DNA from 2 places in the Roseateles sp. P5_D6 genome. Region 1 is predicted to be linked to the other one. Evidence: riboswitches for the same ligand, from Rfam matches in the RefSeq annotation. Region 1 holds a riboswitch; the other holds the start of a gene.
What was found. A riboswitch is a leader RNA that binds a small molecule or an ion and turns the genes downstream of it on or off. The one in region 1 is predicted to bind S-adenosylhomocysteine.
Positions count from the first base shown of each region.

Region 1 (10,418 bases):
TGCGGGCGAGTTCGGATTCGGCCTCGTACCGCCCGAGGATTTCAAGGACCACATCCGCCAGGCGCTGGACGTCGCCGGTGCGCGCCGCATCGGTCACGGCGAGGCGATCGGCCTGGAGACCGGCGCCTTCGACACGCTGCGCGAGATGGCCAAGCGGGGCGTGATGGTTGAGATCAACCTGACCAGCAATGCCATCGTGCACGACCTCAAGGGCGATCAGCACCCCTTCCTGCTGTACCGCCAGTTCGGCGTGCCCACGGCCTTGTCGGCCGACGATGAAGGCGTGTTCCGCATCGACCTGACGAACGAATACCAGCGCGCCGCGGCCACCTATCCGAAGCTGAGCTACCGTGACTTCAAGCAGCTGTCGCGCAATGCCCTCCACTACGGCTTCGTCGAAGGTCAGGCTTTGCTGGCCGACACCGGCAGCGGCCGCTTCGTTGCAAGCTGCACAGGCGAACGCACCGGAGCTGAGCCCAAGACGGCGCGCTGCCGCGACTTCCTTTCCACCCACACCAAGGCCCGCCTGCAATGGGACCTCGAAGCACGCTTTGCCCGCTTCGAAAGCCAAGTTCACTGAATGCTTCTTGATATCGCGCCGCTGCGCCGCAACACCGCCTTTCGCCGCCTCTTCGCCAGTCAGTTCATCTCGGGCCTGGGCACCATGGTCAGCTATGTGGCCGTGCCCTGGCAGCTCTATGAGCTGACGCACTCCAACGCCCAGGTCGGCCTGCTCGGCCTGGTGCAGCTGATTCCCGTCGTCGTCTGCGGCCTACTGGGCGGCGCGGTGGCGGACCGGGTCGACCGCAAGCGTCTGCTGATCGGCTCGGAGGCCTTGATGGCGTTGTGCCTGGCCGGCCTGCTGATGAATGCGCTGAGCGCCACGCCGAGCGTGCTGGCCATCTACGCGCTGGTGGCGGTGCTACAGGGCGCCAGCGGCTTTCACCGCCCGGCGCTGGAGGCGCTGACGCAGAAGCTCGCGCGGCCCGAGGAGTTCGCGGCGGTCGCAGCCTTGTCCTCCGTGCGCGGCACGGTGGGCATGGTGGCTGGGCCGGCTCTCGCGGGCATCCTGCTGGCGAAATGGGGCGCGGTCGGTGCCTACATCTTCGACCTCGCGACCTTCATCGCGGCGCTGTTCTTCATCGCCCGCATACCGCGCGAAACCATCGGCACGGTCGACGCACCAGGCGAACGGCCGCATCTGCTGGCCGATCTTGCCGAAGGCCTGCGCTTCGCGTGGGCGCGGCCCGAGCTGATGGGCACCTACATCGTCGACATCGTCGCGATGGCCTTTGCCTTCCCGGTGGCGCTGTTCCCGGCGATGGCGGCGGCGGACGGGCGCACCGAATCGGTGGGTTGGCTGCTGTCGGCGATGTCGGTCGGCGCGCTGGTCATCGGCCTGTTCAGCGGCTGGACGGGCAAGGTCAGCCGCCACGGCCGCGCGGTCGTCATCGCGGCGGCGGTGTGGGCTCTGGGCATCGTGGCGCTGGGCTTTGCACCCAGCCTGATGCTGGGCCTGGCCTGCCTGGCCGTGGCCGGCGCCGCAGACATGGTCAGCGGCGTGTTCCGCGGCACGATCTGGAACGAGACCATCCCCAACACATTGCGCGGTCGCCTGGCCGGCATCGAGATGATCAGCTACCTGACCGGCCCGCTGGTCGGCAACGCGCGGGCCGGCTTCATGGCCGATGCCTGGGGCGTGGCGCCGGCGATCTGGATCGGTGGCGCGATCTGCCTGTTCGGCGTGATCGCCACAGGCTTCCTGCTGCCGCGCTTCTGGGCCTACCGAAGCCTCACACGTTGACCGCACTCATCTGCGCCGCCGGGTAGCGCGTGCCGGCCACTATGTGCGCGGCCAGCAGCGCCTCGATGCGCTCGCGCCGGCCGGCATCGAAGTGGATGTGGGACGCCAGCGCGTTCTCATCGAGCCGCTTGATGCTGCGCGTGCCGGGAATGGGCACGATGTCGTCGCCCTGGTGCAGCAGCCAGGCCAGCGCGAGCTGGGCGGGTGTGTAGCTCCACTCCTCGGCAAGAGCCGAGAGCGCATCGGCCAGCGCGAGGTTGTGGTCCAGGTTGCCGCCCTGGAAGCGCGGATGGATGCGACGGCGATCGTCGGGTGCCAGTTGCTCGGCCGAACGGATGGCGCCGGTCAGGAAGCCGCGGCCCAGCGGGCTGTAGGGCACCAGCGTGATGCCCAACTCACGGCAGGTGGGCAGGATCTCGGCTTCGACGTCGCGGCTCCACAGCGAGTATTCGGTCTGCACAGCGGCTATTCGCTGCACCGCATGCGCGCGGCGGATGGTCGCGGCCGAGGCCTCCGAAAGGCCCAGGTGCCGGACCTTGCCGGCCTTGACCAGCTCAGCCATCGCGCCGACGGTTTCTTCGATGGGCACGTTCTTGTCGACGCGGTGCTGGTAGTAGAGGTCGATGTGGTCCACACCCAGGCGCTTGAGACTCGCATCGCAGGCCTCGCGCACATAGGCCGGGCTGCCGTCGATGCGCACCGCCGCGCCATCCGGCGCACGCACATGGCCGAACTTTGTCGCGACGATCACCTCGTCGCGACGCATGGCCAGCAACTGCGACAGCAGGCGCTCGTTGGCGCCGGTGCCATACATGTCGGCCGTGTCGAGGAAGTTGATGCCGATGTCCAGCGCGTGGTGCAGCACGGCCAGCGACTGGGCATCATCGGCCGGGCCGTAGAACTCAGACATGCCCATGCAGCCCAGGCCCAGGGCAGACACCGCGGGGCCGTGAGCGCCGAGGCGGCGGCGGGGAAGGGTCGAATGCGTCATGGTGGAACTCCTTGAAGGGATCATCAATGGGATGGGGACAGCTTAGGAAACTCAACCCTGCGCGCCCAGCACAAAGCTGGCGCATGTTTGCCCGATCCTCCAGCGCTTGAACCCGCATTGCGCCGCCCATCGGCAAGTGTTTGCACAATCACCCGCATGCCAAACGACGATGACCTGCAAGCTCTGCGCGAGCGCACGATCGCGCAGGCCCTGGCCCGCGCGCCCGCAGATGGCCTGCACACGACCGCCCTGCCCTGGCTGCGGCTGATCCGCGCCAGCGCGCCAGCCCAGCCGGTGCCGGCGGTTTACGAGCCCGGCCTGGTGCTGGTGCTGCAGGGCCGCAAGCGCGCGCAGCTCGGCGAGCGCGTGGTGCATTACGACGCCATGCAGTGCCTCGTCGTACCCATGACCATGCTGCCGCGCGGCCAAGTGCTGGAGGCCAGCCCGGCCAAGCCCTATGTCTGTATGCGCCTGAGCTGCGAGACGCAGGCGCTGACCGAGCTGCTGCTGGACGGCGATGCACCGCCTGAAGGCAACGACGCCGGCCTGCATGTCGCGCCCGTCACCGCGCCGCTGCTGGACGCGGCCCTGCGTCTGCTGCAGCTGCTGGACAGCCCGCAGGATCTGAAGACGCTGGCACCGTTGGTGCAGCGCGAGATCCTCTACCGCGTGCTGACCGGCCCGCTGGGCCCGCGGCTGCGTTCGCTGGCGCATACCGACGGCGTCACCCGCCGCGTGGGCCGCGTCATCGAGCAGCTGTCGCGCCGCTATGCCGAACCTCTGTCCATCGACGAACTGGCCGAGCTGGCCCACATGAGCCCATCGACGCTGCACCTGCGCTTCAAGCAGCTGACCGCCCTGTCACCGCTGCAGTTCCAGAAAAACCTGCGCCTGCAGCAGGCGCGCCGGCTGATGCTGGGCGATGGCCTGGATGCCGCCAGCGCCGCGCACCGGGTTGGTTACGAGAGCCCTTCGCAGTTCAGCCGTGAATATCGTCGCCTTTTTGGCGCGCCGCCACGCGAGGACATCTCGCTGCTGCGCAGCGCTGCCGGCTAGAATGCCGCCTCCTTCCGAGGAGCGTTGCAACCTCAGCACCTATTGAGGCCAGGCTCGGAAGTTCTGACCCCCTGCAACTGCGCTCACCCGCTGGCAATCCGTGCCTGGGTGAGGTTTGATCCCCCCGTACGACCCGCCAGCGGCTTCATTCGCTTGAAGGAGCCCTGCATGAGCACCACGAATCACATCGTCAAGGACCTGTCGCTGGCCGACTGGGGCCGCAAGGAAATCAAGATCGCCGAGCATGAGATGCCGGCGCTGATGGCCATCCGCAAGGAATACGCCGAGACCCAGCCGCTCAAGGGCGCACGCYTCACCGGTTCGCTGCACATGACSATCCAGACSGSCGTGCTGYTCGAYACSCTGCAAGCCCTGGGCGCRGAYGTGCGCTGGGCRTCGTGCAARATRTTCTCGACYCAYGACCACGCCGCCGCCGCGKTMGCCGCCGRCGGCACGCCSGTGTTRGCCWWCAAYGGCGAYACSCTGGKKGACTACTGGGACTACACGCACCGCATCTTCGAATTCGCCGGCAAGGGCGAGGCGGGCGAAGGRCCCAACATGATCCTGGACGACGGCGGCGACGCGACGCTGCTGATGCACCTGGGCCAGAAGGCCGAGAAGGACCTGTCCGTGCTGGCCAACCCCGGCAGCGAGGAAGAGCGCATCCTGTTCGCGGCCATCAAGAAGAAGGTCGCCGAAGACGGCACCTGGTACACCCGCAAGAGCGCTGAGATCATCGGCGTGACCGAAGAGACGACCACGGGCGTGCACCGCCTGAAGGAAATGTCGGCCAAGGGCACGCTGCTGTTCCGCGCCATCAACGTCAACGACTCGGTCACCAAGAGCAAGTTCGACAACCTCTACGGCTGCCGTGAATCGCTGGTGGACGGCATCAAGCGCGCTACCGATGTGATGGTCGCCGGCAAGATCGCCGTCGTGGCCGGTTATGGCGACGTGGGCAAGGGCTCGGCCCAGGCGCTGCGTGCGCTGTCGGCGCAAGTGTGGGTCACCGAGATCGACCCCATCTGCGCGCTGCAGGCCGCGATGGAAGGCTATCGCGTCGTGACGATGGAGTACGCCCAAAGCAAGGCCGACATCTTCGTGACGACGACCGGCAACAAGAACGTCATCCGCCACGAGCACATGCTGGCGATGAAGAACAACGCCATCGTCTGCAACATCGGCCACTTCGACAACGAGATCGAGGTCGCGGCGCTGGAGCAGTACGAGTGGGAAGAGATCAAGCCCCAGGTCGACCATGTGATCTTCCCGGACGGCAAGCGGATCATTCTCTTGGCCAAGGGCCGCCTGGTGAACCTGGGCTGCGGCACGGGCCACCCGAGCTATGTGATGAGCAGCTCTTTCGCGAACCAGACCATCGCCCAGATCGAGCTCTACGCGCACAAGGACAACTACGCCATCGGCCAGGTCTATGTGTTGCCCAAGCACCTGGACGAGAAGGTCGCGCGCCTGCAGCTGACCACGCTGAATGCGCAGCTGACCGAGCTGACGGAAGAGCAGGCCGCCTACATCGGCGTCAACAAGGCCGGCCCGTACAAGCCCGACACTTATCGGTACTGATTGTCGATGCGCGCTGACCAGCTCCTCGTCGCCCAAGGCCTGGCACCGACCCGCTCGGTGGCCCAGCGCTTGATCTCGAACGCCGCCGCCGAATGGGCCTCACCCACCGGCTGGGCGATGTTGAAGAAGGCCGGCGAGGACCTGCCCGAGACGGCGCAGCTGCGCGTCACCGACGACGCGGAGCTGCGCTATGTGTCGCGCGGCGGGCTCAAGCTGGAAGGGGCGCTCACCCGCGTCGGCTTCGACGTCACCACGCACACTGTGCTGGACGTCGGCCAGAGCACGGGCGGCTTCACAGACTGCCTGCTGGCTCACGGCGCCCGCCATGTCGTTGGCGTGGACGTGGGCCATGGCCAGCTGCATGCCAAGCTGCTGGCCGACCCGCGCGTCACGGCGCTGGAAGGCGTGCATGTGCGCGAGCTGGACGTGTTGCGCCAGCACGCGCCGACGGGCGGTTTCACGCTGATCGTCGGCGACCTGAGTTTCATTTCCATGGTGGGCAGCCTCCCGGAGTTGCTGCCCTGGCTGGAGGTGCACGGCCATCTGCTCGTGCTCATCAAGCCGCAGTTCGAACTGGGGCCACAAGCCCTGGGCAAGGGCGGTCTCGTCAAGGACGAGGCCGACTACCCGCGACTGGAAGCCCGCGTGCGCCTGGCCTGCACGGCCCTCGGCCTCAAGGTGCTGGACTACTTCGACAGCCCCATCACCGGCGGTGATGGCAACCGCGAATTCTTCTTGTGGGCCTCCCGATGAGCACCCTTGTCAGTTTCGAATTTTTCCCCCCGAACACGCCGGTCGGCGTCGAAAAGCTCAAGACCGTCGTGCAGGAGCTGGGCGCGATGTCGCCCCAGTACTTCAGCGTCACCTACGGCGCCGGCGGCTCCACGCGCGACAAGACCCTGGGCGCCGTGATGGACATCGCCGCGGCCGGCTTCAACGCCGCCCCGCACTTGAGCTGCGTGGGCTCCACGCGCGAGAACATCGCCGAGATCCTGGCCACCTACCGTGCCCAGGACATCCACCGCGTCGTCGCGCTGCGCGGCGACCTGCCCAGCGGCACGGCCACGGCGGGCGAGTTCCGCTACGCCTCCGAACTGGTCAGCTTCATCCGCGAGACCCAGGGCAAGGATTGGCATATCGAGGTCGCGGCCTACCCCGAGGTGCACCCGCAGCAGCGCTATGCGGCGCGCGACCTGCAGCACTTCGTCGACAAGATGAAGGCCGGCGCCGACGGCGCGATCACGCAGTTCTTCTTCAACGCCGACGCCTACTTCCACTTCGTCGACGAGGCGCGCCGCCTGGGCGTCACCCAGCCCATCGTGCCGGGCATCATGCCCTTCCACAACTACGGCCGCATCGCCCAGTTCGCGCAGCGTGACGGCATCGACATCCCGCGCTGGGTGCAGATGAAGATGGAAGGTTTCATGGACGACGCCGCCAGCATCCGTGCCTTCGGCCTGGACGTCATCACGCGGTTGTGCGAACGCCTCATCGACGGCGGCGCGCCGGGCATCCACTTCTACACGCTCAACCAGAGCGCGCTGACGCTGGAGTTGTGCAAACGCCTCGGCCTTGGCAACAAGGTTTGATCCAGCTCAAAACCCCACATCGAGTGTGGCGCTGCGAGGCGCCACCTTGTGTTGCCTCAAACCGCCGTGCGCCGCCGGCGCGTGCAATGCCTCCATCGGGACACGTCCCATTCACTGGAGCCATTGATGAAGTTCTCTTCCGCCCTGCGCCTGGCCGCCGTTGCCGCCGCCCTTGCCCTGCAGCCCGCCTTCGCCGATGAAGGCCCGCTGCTGGTACGCGTGCGGGCGCTGCACCTGGATTCCGCCAACAAGGACAGCACGGGCCTGGGCCTGTCGATCAACAACAAGACCTTCCCAGAAGTTGATTTCAGCTACTTCATCGCGCCCAACATCGCGGCCGAACTGATCCTGACCTATCCGCAGAAGCAGACGATCTACTCCAACGGCAGCGAGATCGGCTCGCTCAAGCACCTGCCGCCGACGCTGACGCTGCAGTACCACTTCAACCCGACCGGCACCGTGCGTCCCTACGTCGGTGCGGGCGTGAACTACACCAATTTCTCCAGCGTCGAGTTCGCGCCTGCCGTGCAGACCGCTCTTCATCCCAGCATCAAGCACAACAGCTGGGGCGCTGCCTGGCAGATCGGCGCAGACGTCGAGATCAGCAAGGGCACCTATCTGAACTTCGACGTGAAGAAGGTCGACCTGCAGACGACGGTCTATGCCAACGGCGCGTCGGCCGGCAAGTTCAAGGTCAACCCGACACTTGCCAGCGTCGGCCTGGGTTGGCGGTTCTGACGGCCGCTTGCGCTCATGTAAATGAGCGCTTTACGTAAGCGAAAGTCACTTCGCTCCGCAAGAATGCGCGGCCATGAGCCGCCTTCTTGTTGCGCTGGCAATGCTGTGTGCCAACGCCCTGTGCGCGGCCCAGACAACGCCCCAAAAAACGCCCCCACCCGCCGCGCCGGCCTCCGCCGCCAGCGGCGCCGCCAACCGCCTGGATCGCGTCGAGGTCAACGGCGGGCCGACGGCCAACAGCCGCCGCCGCAACAGCACGGCCAGCAAGATCGTCATCGAGCGCGAAGACCTGGACCGCTACGGCGACACGGTGCTGGGCGACGTGCTGCGCCGCCTGCCCGGCGTCACCATCGGCGGCCGGCCCGGGCGTGGCGGCGATATCCGCATGCGCGGCCTGGGCAGCGGCTTCACGCAGATCCTCGTCGACGGCGAACGCGCGCCGGCCGGCTTCGCGGTGGAGGACCTGCCGCCGGACCAGGTCGAACGCATCGAGATCTACCGCGCGCCCACCGCCGAGACTGGAGCGCGCGCCATTGCCGGCACCATCAACATCATCCTGCGCGAGCCGCTGCTCAAGGCCACGAACGAGCTGCGCATCAGCCTCGGCCAGGACCGCGGCGAGCCGCAGGCCGACGCCAGCTGGACGCGCAACCTGAAGTGGGGCGGGCCGAATGGCGACGAGTTCGTCGGCGCGGTGTCGACCAACGCCGGCCTGCACCGTCGCTTCAACAACATCGACTCGCACAACCGCGTCGTCGACACCGACACCGGCCAGGTGCTCAACGAGACCGTGCAGCAAGGCACGAGCGTGGGCAACAGCGCCAACCTCAACGGCAATGCGCGCCTGCGCTGGAAATACAGCGACACGCTGAGCTTCAACCTCGCGCCCTTCTTCGCGCTGTCGCAGAGCGAAGGTTCAAGCCAGAACAACGCCGTCGGCTTCACGCGCTTTCGCGACGTGCAAGGCGAAAACGACAGCCGCGTGCACAACCTGAGACTCAACCTGTCGGCCAACTATCGGCCCGCCGTCGGTGAGAGCTGGGACCTGCGCGTGGGCCGTGGCGGCTTCAAGTCCACCAGCAACAGCCAGCGCCGCGAGACGCTGAAGGACATCGGCATCGACCTGGAGCGCATCCAGGACGACCACAACGTCACCGACGAAGACCAGACCAGCCTGGGCGCCAAGTGGAGCCTCAAGACCGCCAAGGAGCACCAGTGGGTGACCGGCACCGAGAGCGAGCAGAGCCACCGGGTGCAGGTGCGCCGCACGCTGATCGACGGCGTGGAGTCGCCCGCGCTGCAGAAGTTCGGCGACACCCTGGGCTCGCGCAACCAGCGTTTTGCCGCCTACACGCAGGACGAGTGGAGCCCGAGCAAGATCTGGTCGGTCTATGCCGGCATCCGCTACGAACGCATCGAGACCCGCGCCGATGCCAGCGGCTTGCTGCCCGACACGCGCAACGTCTCGCAGGTCACGTCGCCGCTCTTTCACCTGCTGTGGAAGCCCGAGGCCTTCCCCAAGGACCAGGTGCGGTTGAGCCTGACGCGCAGCTATCGCTCGCCCAACCTCAACGACCTGATCGCCCGGCCCACCATCAACACCACCTACCCCACCGGCCCCAACCTGCCCACCTACGCCGACCGCGCCGGCAACCCCGACCTCAAACCCGAGCTGGCCACCGGCGTGGACCTGAGCCTGGAGCACTGGCTGCCCACCGGCGGCATCGTGTCGGGCAGCGCCTTTGTGCGCGACATCAAGAGCCTGATCCGCAGCAACCTGCAGCTGGAGACCGTGCCCTGGGACGAGTCGCAGCGCTGGGTCAGCCGGCCGCGCAACATGGAAGGCGCGCGCACCATGGGCTTCGAGTTCGAGGTCAAGGCGCGCCTGGACGAACTGTGGGAGGAAGCGCCGCCCGAATGGCAGTTGCTGCTGCTGCGCTTCAACATCGCCGTCTTCGACAGCAAGGTCAAGGGCATCCCGGGCTCCAATGCCCGCCTGGACCAGCAGCCGCGCGGCAGCCTGAACTTCGGCCTCGACCACCGCTGGAAGGCCCTGGGCCAGAACTTCGGCAGCGGCTTCAACTTCAACTACGTGCCGGCCAGCAGCGTGCAGCAGACCCTCAACCTGAAGCGTGAGGAGACCGCCCGCCGCCAGTTCGATGCCTACCTGTCCTGGGCCAGCGGCTCGGTGCGCGACGGCATCAACTGGCGCCTGTCCCTGGCCAACCTGCTGCCGCGCGATGCACAGGTCACGTCGGAGGCCGTCTACATCGACACCATCACCAGCCACAACATCGTCACCGACAGCTGGTCACGCAACCGCACCTTCCGGGTGATCTCGCTGCGGGCGGACATGCGGTTTTGAGCATCGCTGCCGGTATCGCCTGGTAGCGGGTTAGGCGAGCGCAGGCGCTCGCCTAAGTATTACGCCGCCATATCCTGGCCGGGGTGCGCAAGCGAAGGTGCTTCGGCCTCCTGCCTCTGCCTGGTGCGAGGCTTGAGTCGAAGGGCCGGACGTTCGATGAACGTCCAGGACAACCAAGCCAGGACCAACACCATGCATGTCGTCAGCAGCAGCGACATGAGGAAAGGAACTTTGGGCTCCAGCCAGATGTACACCAGCTGCTGGGTCGGCCAACCCCACAGATAGACGCCGTAG
Region 1 is NZ_JBFUMK010000007.1:259,798-270,215, forward strand. Features, by position in the region: gene ACXJKM_RS12230 (hypothetical protein) at 1-580, shown strand, start outside; gene ACXJKM_RS12235 (MFS transporter) at 581-1,804, shown strand; gene ACXJKM_RS12240 (aldo/keto reductase) at 1,794-2,795, opposite strand; gene ACXJKM_RS12245 (AraC family transcriptional regulator) at 2,952-3,851, shown strand; S-adenosyl-L-homocysteine riboswitch at 3,862-3,943, shown strand; gene ahcY (adenosylhomocysteinase) at 4,020-5,432, shown strand; gene ACXJKM_RS12255 (TlyA family RNA methyltransferase) at 5,439-6,185, shown strand; gene metF (methylenetetrahydrofolate reductase [NAD(P)H]) at 6,182-7,021, shown strand; gene ACXJKM_RS12265 (OmpW/AlkL family protein) at 7,148-7,759, shown strand; gene ACXJKM_RS12270 (TonB-dependent receptor plug domain-containing protein) at 7,833-10,124, shown strand; gene ACXJKM_RS12275 (acyltransferase family protein) at 10,184-10,418, opposite strand, start outside.

Region 2 (10,418 bases), on a different contig from region 1:
ATGGCGCCGGTGATGAGCACGACGCTCATGGCCGCGAGTTGACCGGCGCTCAATCCAGCCTGGCCGCTGACGGCGGTGACGACGAGGATGGGCAGGTAGGCGATCACGCCGGTCACGACGCCAGCGACGATCTTGGCCGTCAGCCAGGCGCCGGGCGGCGCGGGCTGGGCGCGCTTGAGGGTCAGCAGGCCCAGCTCTCGTTCCATGGCGATGGACGGGCAGGTGGCGAACACCGCGGCCATGGTCACGGCCATCAGCGAGAAGCCGGCGAACATGAAGCGGGCGGCGTCCGGGTCCTTGGCCGTCATCTCGCCGGCCACCGCGAAGGCGAACAGCAGGTACAGGGCCACCGGCAGCACGAACATCGGCAGCGCAAAGGCCGGCGCGCGCAGCAGGCGGATGAGTTCGAGGCGGATCTCGGCCGTGTAGGGCGATGTGGTGCGGTGGGCCGGCGCGAAAGCCGGGGTGGGGCGGGTCAAGGTGGTCATGCGGCCTCCCGGGTCAGTTCGTTGAAAGCGTCATTGAGCCCGGCCTGCTTCACTTCCAGGCGCGAGAGCTGAGGGTCGGCCGCGAGCAGGCGGCGCACCACCGCTTCGGCATCCGTGGCGACGATGGCGAGCTGGTCGTGGTCGCAGCTCACGTCCACCACGCCCGGCCACCGGCGCACGTCGCCCGGCACCAGCGAGGTCTCGCAGCGGATGTGGCGGCGAGATACGAGCGCGCGCATCTCAGCCACGCTGCCCGAGGCGATGACGCGGCCCTTGCCGAGCACGGCCACGCGGGTCGCCAGTGCTTCCGCCTCTTCCAGATAGTGCGTCGTCAGCAGGATGGAGCAGCCCTCGCGCAGCAGTGCACGGATGTTGGCCCACATCAGCTCGCGGGCCTGGATGTCGAGACCGACGGTGGGCTCGTCCAGGAACAGCACCCGAGGGCGCCCGCAGACGGCGATGGCGAACTGCACCTGGCGCTTCTGGCCGCCGGAGAGCTTGCCGTAGGGCCGGTTGGCCAGCGCCGTGATGCCGGCGCGCTCCAGCGCGTCCTTCACGCTCAGCGGGTGCTGGTAGTAGCTGGCCGACAGCGCGACCAGCTCATGCACCTTGAGATCCTTTGGCAACTCAACATCCTGCATCATGACGCCCAGCCCCTGGCGCCGCGCGATCTCCTGCGGCGAGCCGCCGAGCAGGCGCACGATGCCGGCGTCGGCGTCGTGCAGGCCCAGCCACAGCGAGATGGCCGTGGATTTGCCGGCGCCGTTGGGGCCCAGTAGTGCGAGCAGTTCGCCGCGCTTGAGCTGCAGGTCGACGCTGCTCAGCGCCTCCAGCTTGCCGTAGCGCTTGGACACGCCGCACAGCGAGGCGACGACGTCATCGGTCGTCGCTTCTTCGGTGGAGACGGCAACGGCGCGACGGGGATAAGCCTTGCCGTTGAGGACCTTGCCGATGACCGTCGATCGCACCAGCCCCTGGTAGCTCAGCAGCAGCACGGCGAGGCTGCCCAGCAGGACGAGCGGGTACTTCACGCCCCAGTGCAGCGGCCAGTCGCCCACCCAAACCTGCAGAGCGCAGACCAGCGGCAGGTGGACGAGGTAGATCCAGTAGGACGCATCGGCGACGTAGCGCAGGGCCGGGCTGTGGCCGGACAGGAAACGCAGCGCGAGGCCCGTGATGGCGAAGGTCCACGACCAGGCCGAAGCAACGAAGGACAACGCGAAGATCAGCTTCGGCGTATCGGGCATCCCGAATGGCGGCTGGGTTCTCAGGATGTAGAGGCAGACGGCCGAGGACGCGATGGCCAGCGCCAGATGCGGCAGCCAGCGTGCGCGCAGCGCCGCCAGCGCATCTGGCGCGCGATGCACCAGCCAGCCGAACATGAAGGCCGTGCCGAAGCCGACCGTGGCGGGCAGTTGCGGGATCAACGACTGGTCCGGTGTGGGGATGCCGACCGCGGGCATCCACATCTGCAGGGACAGCAGGCAGCCCGCGAGCGGCAGGCCCAGAAGCAGCGCACCGGCCGGCCAGCGCAAGGCAGCGGTCGTGATGCGGTCCAGCCAGCCGCGCAGCACCTGGCCCCGGTCCAGCGCCGCGATGGCACTGCGCAGCAGCAGGGCGCCGGCATACAGCCACAACAGCTGGTAGAGGAACCACAGGTGGAACAGCGGCAGCGCGCCAAAGGTCCTGGGCATTTCCGGAGCGGCTGGCGGCGCGCCGTTGAACACCTTCTGCATGCCCAGTCCCCACACGAAGACGATGGCGACGAACACCAGTGGCCAGCCGACGACCAGCGGCACGGCGATGCGCTTGCCGCGGTTGAGCCAGAAGCCTGCGGTGCCCAGCTTCTTATGCTGCAGCCGCGCGAAGTAGCCGGCGATGAAGAAGAACAGCGTCATGCGGAAGCTGTGCGCGACGAAGGCCGTGTCGCCCAGGAAGGCACTGGGCGAGTTGTCGCTCATGGCCCATAGCCCCTTGGGGATGCCGGGGATGAAGGACATGCTGGCGTGGAAGGCCACGCCCAGCAAAAGGGCAAAGCTCCGCACTGCGTCGAGGGCGTGCAGCCTCTCGCCGTTGGGTTGTGAAGTCATGGTGTTTCCCTAGGAGGTGTGGATCGACCCCGCGCGGCCGAGCAGGCCGTCGCGGCGTCGCCAATCAAGGCGCAAAGCGGAGCCGTAGCCCGTGCTACGGCGAGCATTTGCAACGCCGAGTGGCGGCGTTGCGGTGGGATGAGCGGGCGTGAGGGGTTGGTTCATGCCTCCTCACAGGAAGTCGCGCCGACGCGCGGCGGTGAACAGGGGCAGGGACAGGGCGAGGACGGTGAGCGCCGCTTCAGCGGCGAGGAGCAGCCAGAACGTGCCGTTCCAGACGGGGGTGGCGGCGAGCATGTACTGCCCCACCTCGGGAATGCGGCCGACGCCCATCATGAAGAGCGAGACCGACATGTTCGTGAGGATGATGACGCCGCCCATGCCCGCCTCGGAGCTGATGTTCAGCGCGGCGCACAGCACCAGCGCGAAGTTCAGCAGCAGGAAGACGCACAGCAGCACGGCGTAGGGCAGCAGCCCGTCGGCGATGCCCGGCATGACGAGGATCAGCGCCACCGCGCCGGCGCTTAAGCCAGCCCACGGCAACAGGAAGCTGGCGAGCAGGCCCAGCAGCTTGGCGCGCACATAGTCGCCTGGCGACAGCGGCAGGCTCAGCACGAAAAGCAGCGAGCGCTCCTTGCGCTCGGAGGCGACGCCGAACAGCGCCAGCATGACGCCCAACGCAATGATCGCCGTCAGCCAGACGATGAAGCCGACGTTGAAGCCCACCTCGCCGCTGGCCGCGGTCAGCAGCCCGGCAAAGCCGGCAGCGGTGGCGCCGACGAGCAGCCAGCGGTAGACGTAGAGCTCCTTGGCAACGAGCTTGCGGGTGAGCAGCTTCATGACGGGTGTGCCTCTTGGGCTTGCCGGCTGTGCATGACGGTGGCGACGAAGACTTCTTCCAGGCTCATGCGGTGCACCTCTTGCACCGGTGCGCCGAGGCGGGCAAGGAAGTCGTCGTTGAAGCCGTCGATGGTCAGCGTGACGTTGGGGCCGTCGACGTCGCGGTGGACGATCTCTGGCAGACGCCAATCGGGCGCACCGTCCGGTAGCCGCAAACGCAGCGTGCGCCAGCGTTCGAGGAAGTCCTCCTTGTTGTTGGACGCCACGACACGGCCACGATCGATGAAGGTGATGCGGTCGGAAATGCGCTCCACGTCCAGCGTGTTGTGCGACGAGAACAGGATGGAGCGGCTGTCGTCGCGCAGCACGTCCATGAACTCGGTCAGCAGTTCCTGGCGGGCGACCGGGTCCATGCCCGAGGTGGGCTCGTCCAGCACCAGCAGGCGCGGGCGCCGCGCGAGCGCCAGCAGCAGCAGGGCCTTGGCCTGTTCGCCCGTGGACAGGCTCTTGGCCATCTGCCCCCCATGCAGGCCGAAGCGCTTCAACAGCGTGGCGGCGTAGGTTGCGTCCCAGCCGGGGTAGAGGGACGCGACGAAGTCCATGTGCCAGGCCAGCGTCGCCTGCGGCAGCAGCTTCATGTCGTCGCTGACGAAACCGACATCGGCTTTGGCGGCGGCCTGGTCTTGAGGCATGTCATGGCCGAGCAGTCGGATGCTGCCGGCGTCGGCCGTCAGCAGGCCCATCAGCAGCCGGATGGTGGTGCTCTTGCCGGCGCCGTTCGGGCCGACGAGCCCCATGATCTGGCCCTGCTCAAGGTCGAGGGACACGTTCTCCAGCGTGAAGAAGCGGAATGCCTTGCGCACGCCGTTCATCTCAATGGCTTTCGCGCTCATTTGTCGGGCTCCTGATTCAGCGCGTTGCGCAGTCGTTCGATCAAATCCGGCTCGGGCATGGCCAGCGACCTGGCAATCTCGCCAGCCGCGGCGAGGTGGGTATCGAGCTGGGCCAGGCGCATGTCCTTGGCCAGGCCTTGCGCGTCGGCCACGAACGAACCCTTGCCGTGGCGGGTGACGATGACGCCTTCGGATTCCAGGTCCAGGTAGGCGCGCTTGACGGTGATGACGCTGACGCGCAGATCCGCCGCCAGCGCGCGGATGGACGGCAGCTCCTGCCCGGCTGGCCAGTCCCCGGCGGCAACGCGCTGGCGGATCTGTTCGACGATCTGGAGGTACATCGGCCTCGCGTCGGTCTGCGAGATGAAGAGACTGCTGTGCATAATGTGTATACACAGAATATATGCGCAGTCCGGCGAATGCAAGCGGCGGAATGAAAAGAGCGGCCCGCGGGCCGCTCTTGCCGGTCGATTCAACCGCCGTCTAGAGCTTCAGCAGGGCTTCCAGATTCACGCGCAGCTTGAATTCCGCCGGTGCCAGGCTGGCCGAGATGGCCTGGGCGGCCAGTCGCGTATCGCGTGGCACGGGGTTGCTCAACGGGCTGCCGCTCTTGCCGATCAATGCAGCGACGAGAGGCTCATTGGCGCTGAAGCCGCGTTTGAAGACGAGCCCGACTTCGCCATTGGCCAAGCGCACGATGCTGCCGGGTGGGTACAGGCCCACGGTCTTGATCAGCGCCGCGCCGGCTTCGTCAGGCTGGCCGAGTTCGTCGAGGAAGACGGCGCGGGCGGCCGCGGCGCCGCTCATGGCCTGGCGGCTGCGGCGGGGCGACAAGCGCGCGCCGAAGAGATCGATGCGGCGCAGCAGTCGGGCCAGCTTCTCGCCATCGCTGCGGCTGCCGAGCGGGCCGGGCCCGGCCTCGTGATGGAGGCGCACGGCGGTCAGCCAGACGGGGTCGGCGACGCCGACCTGGGCCAGGCGCTGCGCAGCGCGGTCGCCGTGAGCGGCCAGGGCCTGGCGCTGGGCGGGCGTGGCGGCGTCGAGCTGGCTGGCCAAGCGGTCGTGGGCGGGGCCGGCGCCGTAGTTCATCGTCAGCGCGGCGCCCTGCAGCGCGCTGCGCAGTTCCGGTGCCAGTTGCATCTGCTGGGCGACCAGGTCGCAGAGCAGCAGCGTCAACAGCGCGTGACGGGCGCTGTAGTCGCCGAATTCCTGGCTGCTCTCGAAGATCAGCAGCATCAGGGTTGCGTCAGGGTGGGCGTGCAGGCGCTTCAGCGCGGTGTCGCGCAGCGCGGCCAGTCGGGCGGTGAAATCAACCGGATCGGCCTCGCGCAGCAGGCTGTGGGTGTGCAGCAGCAGGTTGGACCAGGCCTCGCGCGGGCCGAGTTCCACCTTGGTCGGGGCCAGAGTGTCGAGCCGGAAACTGCCGTCGGCTTTGACGATGTCGGACAGCGGCACGTCCTGCATGACCATGGTGTCCAGCCGATGGGCCAGCGCGCGCTGGTACTCCATGGTGTCTGCGGAGTTCACCCACGCGCCGCCATCGACGAGGCTGCGCACCAGCGGCGAGTCACGCAGCACCTGGCCGCGCGCGAACAGCAGCTTGCCGTTGGCGTCGAACAGGTCGTACGGCAGGGTCATGCCCAGGCGCAGCGTGCGGGTCGGTAGAGGGATGAGTTCAGAGGCCATGGATTGAGGCATTCTCAACGGCCTTCGGCTTCGGCAAGCCGATCTTGAGCGAGGACGAAGGGGTGGCTGCGTAGAATTCCCGGCCATCCGAGGAGCGCTGCGACGGGTTTTCTTGCCTGCCAGGCTCGGATTTCTGAAAACGGCGCTCATCGATCCTCTGCCTGAGCCCCATCGATGACCACGCCCCCTTCGCCTCCTGCACTGAAGCTCTCTGGCCTCGAGCCCGTTGCCATCGATGCCGGCAGCCTGTTCGTCAACATCGGCGAGCGCACCAACGTCACCGGCTCCAAGGCCTTCGCCCGCATGATCCTCGCGGGCCAGTTCGAACAGGCGCTGGCCGTGGCGCGCCAGCAGGTCGAGAACGGCGCCCAGGTCATCGACATCAACATGGACGAGGCCATGCTGGACAGCCAGGCGGCCATGGTGCGCTTCCTGAACCTGATCGCCGGCGAGCCCGAGATCGCGCGCGTGCCGATCATGATCGACTCGTCCAAGTGGAGCGTCATCGAGGCTGGCCTCAAGTGCATCCAGGGCAAGGGCATCGTCAACTCCATCAGCCTGAAGGAAGGCGAGGTTGAGTTCAAGCGCCAGGCCAAGCTGGTGAGGCGCTTCGGCGCGGCCGCGGTCGTGATGGCCTTCGACGAGAAAGGCCAGGCCGACACCTTCGCGCGCAAGACGGAGATCTGCGAGCGGGCCTACCGCTTCCTCGTCGACGAGGTGGACTTCCCGCCCGAGGACATCATCTTCGACCCCAATATCTTCGCCATCGCGACCGGCATCGAGGAGCACGACAACTACGCCGTGGACTTCATCGAAGCCACGCGCTGGATCAAGCAGAACCTGCCCGGCGCCAAGGTGTCAGGCGGCGTGTCCAACGTGTCTTTCAGCTTCCGTGGCAACGAGCCGGTGCGCGAGGCCATCCACACCGTCTTCCTGTACCACGCCATCCAGGCGGGCATGGACATGGGTATCGTCAATGCCGGCATGGTGGGCGTGTACGACGACCTTGATGCCGAGCTGCGCGAGCGCGTCGAAGACGTGGTGCTGAACCGCCGCGCGGATGCGGGCGAGCGCCTCATCGAGATCGCCGACCGCGCCAAGAGTGCCGGCAAGGACGATTCGGCCCGCCTGGCCTGGCGCGCCGGCGATGTGAACCAGCGGCTGTCGCACGCGCTGGTGCATGGCATCACCGACTTCATCACCGAAGACACCGAGGAAGCCTGGCAGGCCATCCTGGCCAAGGCCGGCCGGCCCCTGCACGTCATCGAAGGCCCGTTGATGGCCGGCATGAATGTCGTCGGCGACCTGTTCGGCCAGGGCAAGATGTTCCTGCCGCAGGTGGTGAAGAGCGCGCGCGTGATGAAGCAGGCCGTGGCCCACCTGCTGCCCTATATCGAGGAAGAAAAGCGGCTGCTGATCGAGGGCGGCGGCGACGCCAAGCCCAAGGGGAAGATCGTCATCGCCACCGTCAAGGGCGACGTGCACGACATCGGCAAGAACATCGTCACGGTGGTCTTGCAGTGCAACAACTACGAGGTCGTCAACATGGGCGTCATGGTGCCGGCCCAGGACATTCTGCGCAAAGCCAAGGAAGAGGGCGCGGACATCATCGGCCTGTCCGGGCTGATCACGCCGAGCCTGGAGGAGATGCAGCACGTCGCGGCCGAGATGCAGCGCGACGACTACTTCGCTTCGCGCCACATGCCGCTGCTGATCGGCGGCGCCACGACCAGCCGCGTGCACACGGCCGTCAAGATCTCGCCGCACTACGACGGCCCGGTGGTCTACGTGCCCGATGCGTCGCGCGCCGTGGGCGTGTGCACCGAGCTGCTCAGCGACGACCGCGCCGCGGCCTATATCGCAGAGCTGAAAGCCGACATCGAGAAGACCCGCGAACTGCATGCCAACAAGAAGCAGACGCCGCTGGTGACGCTGGCTGCCGCACGGGCCAACAAGGCCGTGCTGGACCTGAGCCGCGTCGCGCCCGCCCCGAAGTTCACCGGTCGTCGTGTGCTGAAGAACCTGGACCTTGCGGAACTGGCCCGCTACATCGACTGGGGCCCTTATTTCCAGACCTGGGACCTGGCTGGCCCGTATCCGGCCATCCTTGATGACGCTGTCGTTGGCAGCGAGGCGCGCAAGGTGTTTGCCGATGCGCAGGCGATGCTGAAAAAGATCATCGACGGCCGCTGGCTGCAGGCGCATGCCGTCTTCGGCCTCTACCCGGCCGCGCGCGTCAACGAGGACGACATTGCCATTCGCAGCGAACCGCCCATGGTCTGGCACGGCCTGCGCATGCAGTCAGAGAGGCCCGTCGTCGAAGGAGTGAAGCGCCCCAACCGCTGCCTGTCCGATTTTGTTGCGGAAGAGGGCGACCACGTCGGCATGTTCGCCGTCACCGCGGGCCTGGGCGTCGACAAGAAGGAGGCGGACTTCCTCGCCACCCATGACGACTATTCGGCCATCATGCTCAAGGCCCTGGCCGACCGCCTGGCCGAGGCCGCCGCAGAGTGGCTGCACGAGCGTGTGCGGCGTGAGTTCTGGGGCTATGCGCCGGCCGAGTCGCTGAGCAATGCAGAGCTCGTGGCCGAGAAGTACGAAGGCATCCGCCCCGCGCCCGGCTATCCGGCCTGCCCCGACCACCTCTCCAAGCGCGACCTGTTTCGCGTGCTCGCGCCCGACGAGATCGGCATGGGCCTGACCGACAGCATGGCAATGACGCCAGCGGCCAGCGTCAGCGGCTTCTACCTGGCGCACCCTGACGCGGCGTACTTCAATGTCGGCCGCATCGGCGACGACCAGCTCGCCGACTGGGCCGTGCGCTGTGGCTTGGACGAGACCGAGGCGCGCCGCGCGCTGGCGCCGCTGTTGGGCTAGGTCGACACCCTGGGCCTGAAGCGGTTTCGTCCTACAGGGAGGGCCGCTGTAGGGGCGGCATGCTTCGGGTCATACCAACCACATCGGAGGCCCCATGTCGACCCCCATGAATTCCGTCAAGTCCACGCAGATCGTCGCCGGCGTCGCCGTCGTGCTGGCGCTGCTCGGTGGCGCCTATGCAGTGGGCCGGTCGCAGACGGTCACCAGTGAGCCGATTGCCGCGACGACACAGCAGCAGACCACCGCCGCACCGCAACGGCTGGCCAGTGCCGACCCGGTACGCCAGGCCCAGCCGGCGCCCGTGGTTGAAACCCAGGCCCCGCCCGCGCTGTGCGACAGCTGCGGCCGCGTGACCGACGTGCATACCGAGGCGCGCCGTGGCAAGGGCAGCGGCGTCGGTGCCGTGGGCGGCGCCGTCGTCGGCGGCCTGCTGGGCAATATGGTGGGTGGCGGCAACGGCAAGAAGCTCGCCACCGTGGCGGGCGCCGTGGGTGGCGGTTATGCCGGCAACGAGATCGAGAAGAACCAGAAGAGCTACAACGTCTGGATCGTGCAGGTGCGCGAGCGTGATGGCCGTCTGCGCCGCTTCGAGCGCAGCGCCGACCCGGGCCTGCGCGTCGGCGATGAGGTCAGGCTGACCGAGAACGGCTTCGTGCGCGCCTGACGCGACGCGAAGCCTGGGCAGGGCGGGTTCCAAGGAGTGATGCGATGAAGTTGCTGATTGCCACCGCGGCCCTGGCGGCCACCCTGTCCACTGCCGTGCGTGCCGAGGACAACCCCGCCCCGGTGCTGGCCATCCCGACGCAGGCTCAGCGCAACGCGCTCTGCGACGGCTGCTTGTGGGTGCAGGAAATCCACAGCGAGACCCGCAAGGGCAAGGGCAGCGGCCTGGGAGTCGTGGGTGGTGCCGTCATTGGCGGCCTGCTGGGCAACCAGGTGGGCGGCGGCACCGGCAAGAAGCTGGCGACCGTCGGCGGGGCTGCCGCTGGCGGCTATGCCGGTAATGAGGTCGAGAAGAACGCCAAGAAGTCCACCGTCTGGGTCGCGCAGGTCGTCGATCGCCACGGCCAGATGCACCGCGTCGAACTCGGCGCCGATCCCATGCTGAGGGCCGGCGACACGGTGCGCGAGCGGGACGGCCAGCTCGTCAGGCCCTGACGAGGCCCGCTACGACGCGTGCAACCGGTACTGATTGCGCCCCGCGCCCTTGGCGAGATACAGGGCCTGGTCGGCCCGGCCGAGCAATTCCTCGCCGCCGAGTTCGTCTCGCGGGTGAACGGCAATGCCGATGCTCGTCGCTATCGACAGTTCGCCGGCCGATGTGGCAAACGGCCGGTTGATGGCCTCGATGATCTTGCCGGCGACGATCTCGGCCTCGGTGGCAGCGCGCAGGCCTTCCAGCACGACGACGAATTCATCACCCGCCAGCCGGCCGACAAAGTCGGTGCCCCTGACCAGCTGCAGCAGCCGCCGCGCAAACTCGCGCAGCACCTCGTCGCCGACACCGTGGCCATGGCTGTCGTTGATGAGCTTGAACCGGTCGA
Region 2 is NZ_JBFUMK010000004.1:32,259-42,676, reverse strand. Features, by position in the region: gene ACXJKM_RS06020 (ABC transporter permease) at 1-488, opposite strand, end outside; gene ACXJKM_RS06015 (ATP-binding cassette domain-containing protein) at 485-2,578, opposite strand; gene ACXJKM_RS06010 (hypothetical protein) at 2,750-3,418, opposite strand; gene ACXJKM_RS06005 (ABC transporter ATP-binding protein) at 3,415-4,311, opposite strand; gene ACXJKM_RS06000 (GntR family transcriptional regulator) at 4,308-4,652, opposite strand; gene ACXJKM_RS05995 (HD-GYP domain-containing protein) at 4,795-5,997, opposite strand; S-adenosyl-L-homocysteine riboswitch at 6,081-6,152, shown strand; gene metH (methionine synthase) at 6,172-8,874, shown strand; gene ACXJKM_RS05985 (glycine zipper 2TM domain-containing protein) at 8,969-9,538, shown strand; gene ACXJKM_RS05980 (glycine zipper 2TM domain-containing protein) at 9,583-10,032, shown strand; gene ACXJKM_RS05975 (diguanylate cyclase domain-containing protein) at 10,042-10,418, opposite strand, start outside.
Region 2: linked by a shared signal. The riboswitch ahead of metH (methionine synthase) and the one ahead of ahcY (adenosylhomocysteinase) in region 1 are both predicted to bind S-adenosylhomocysteine.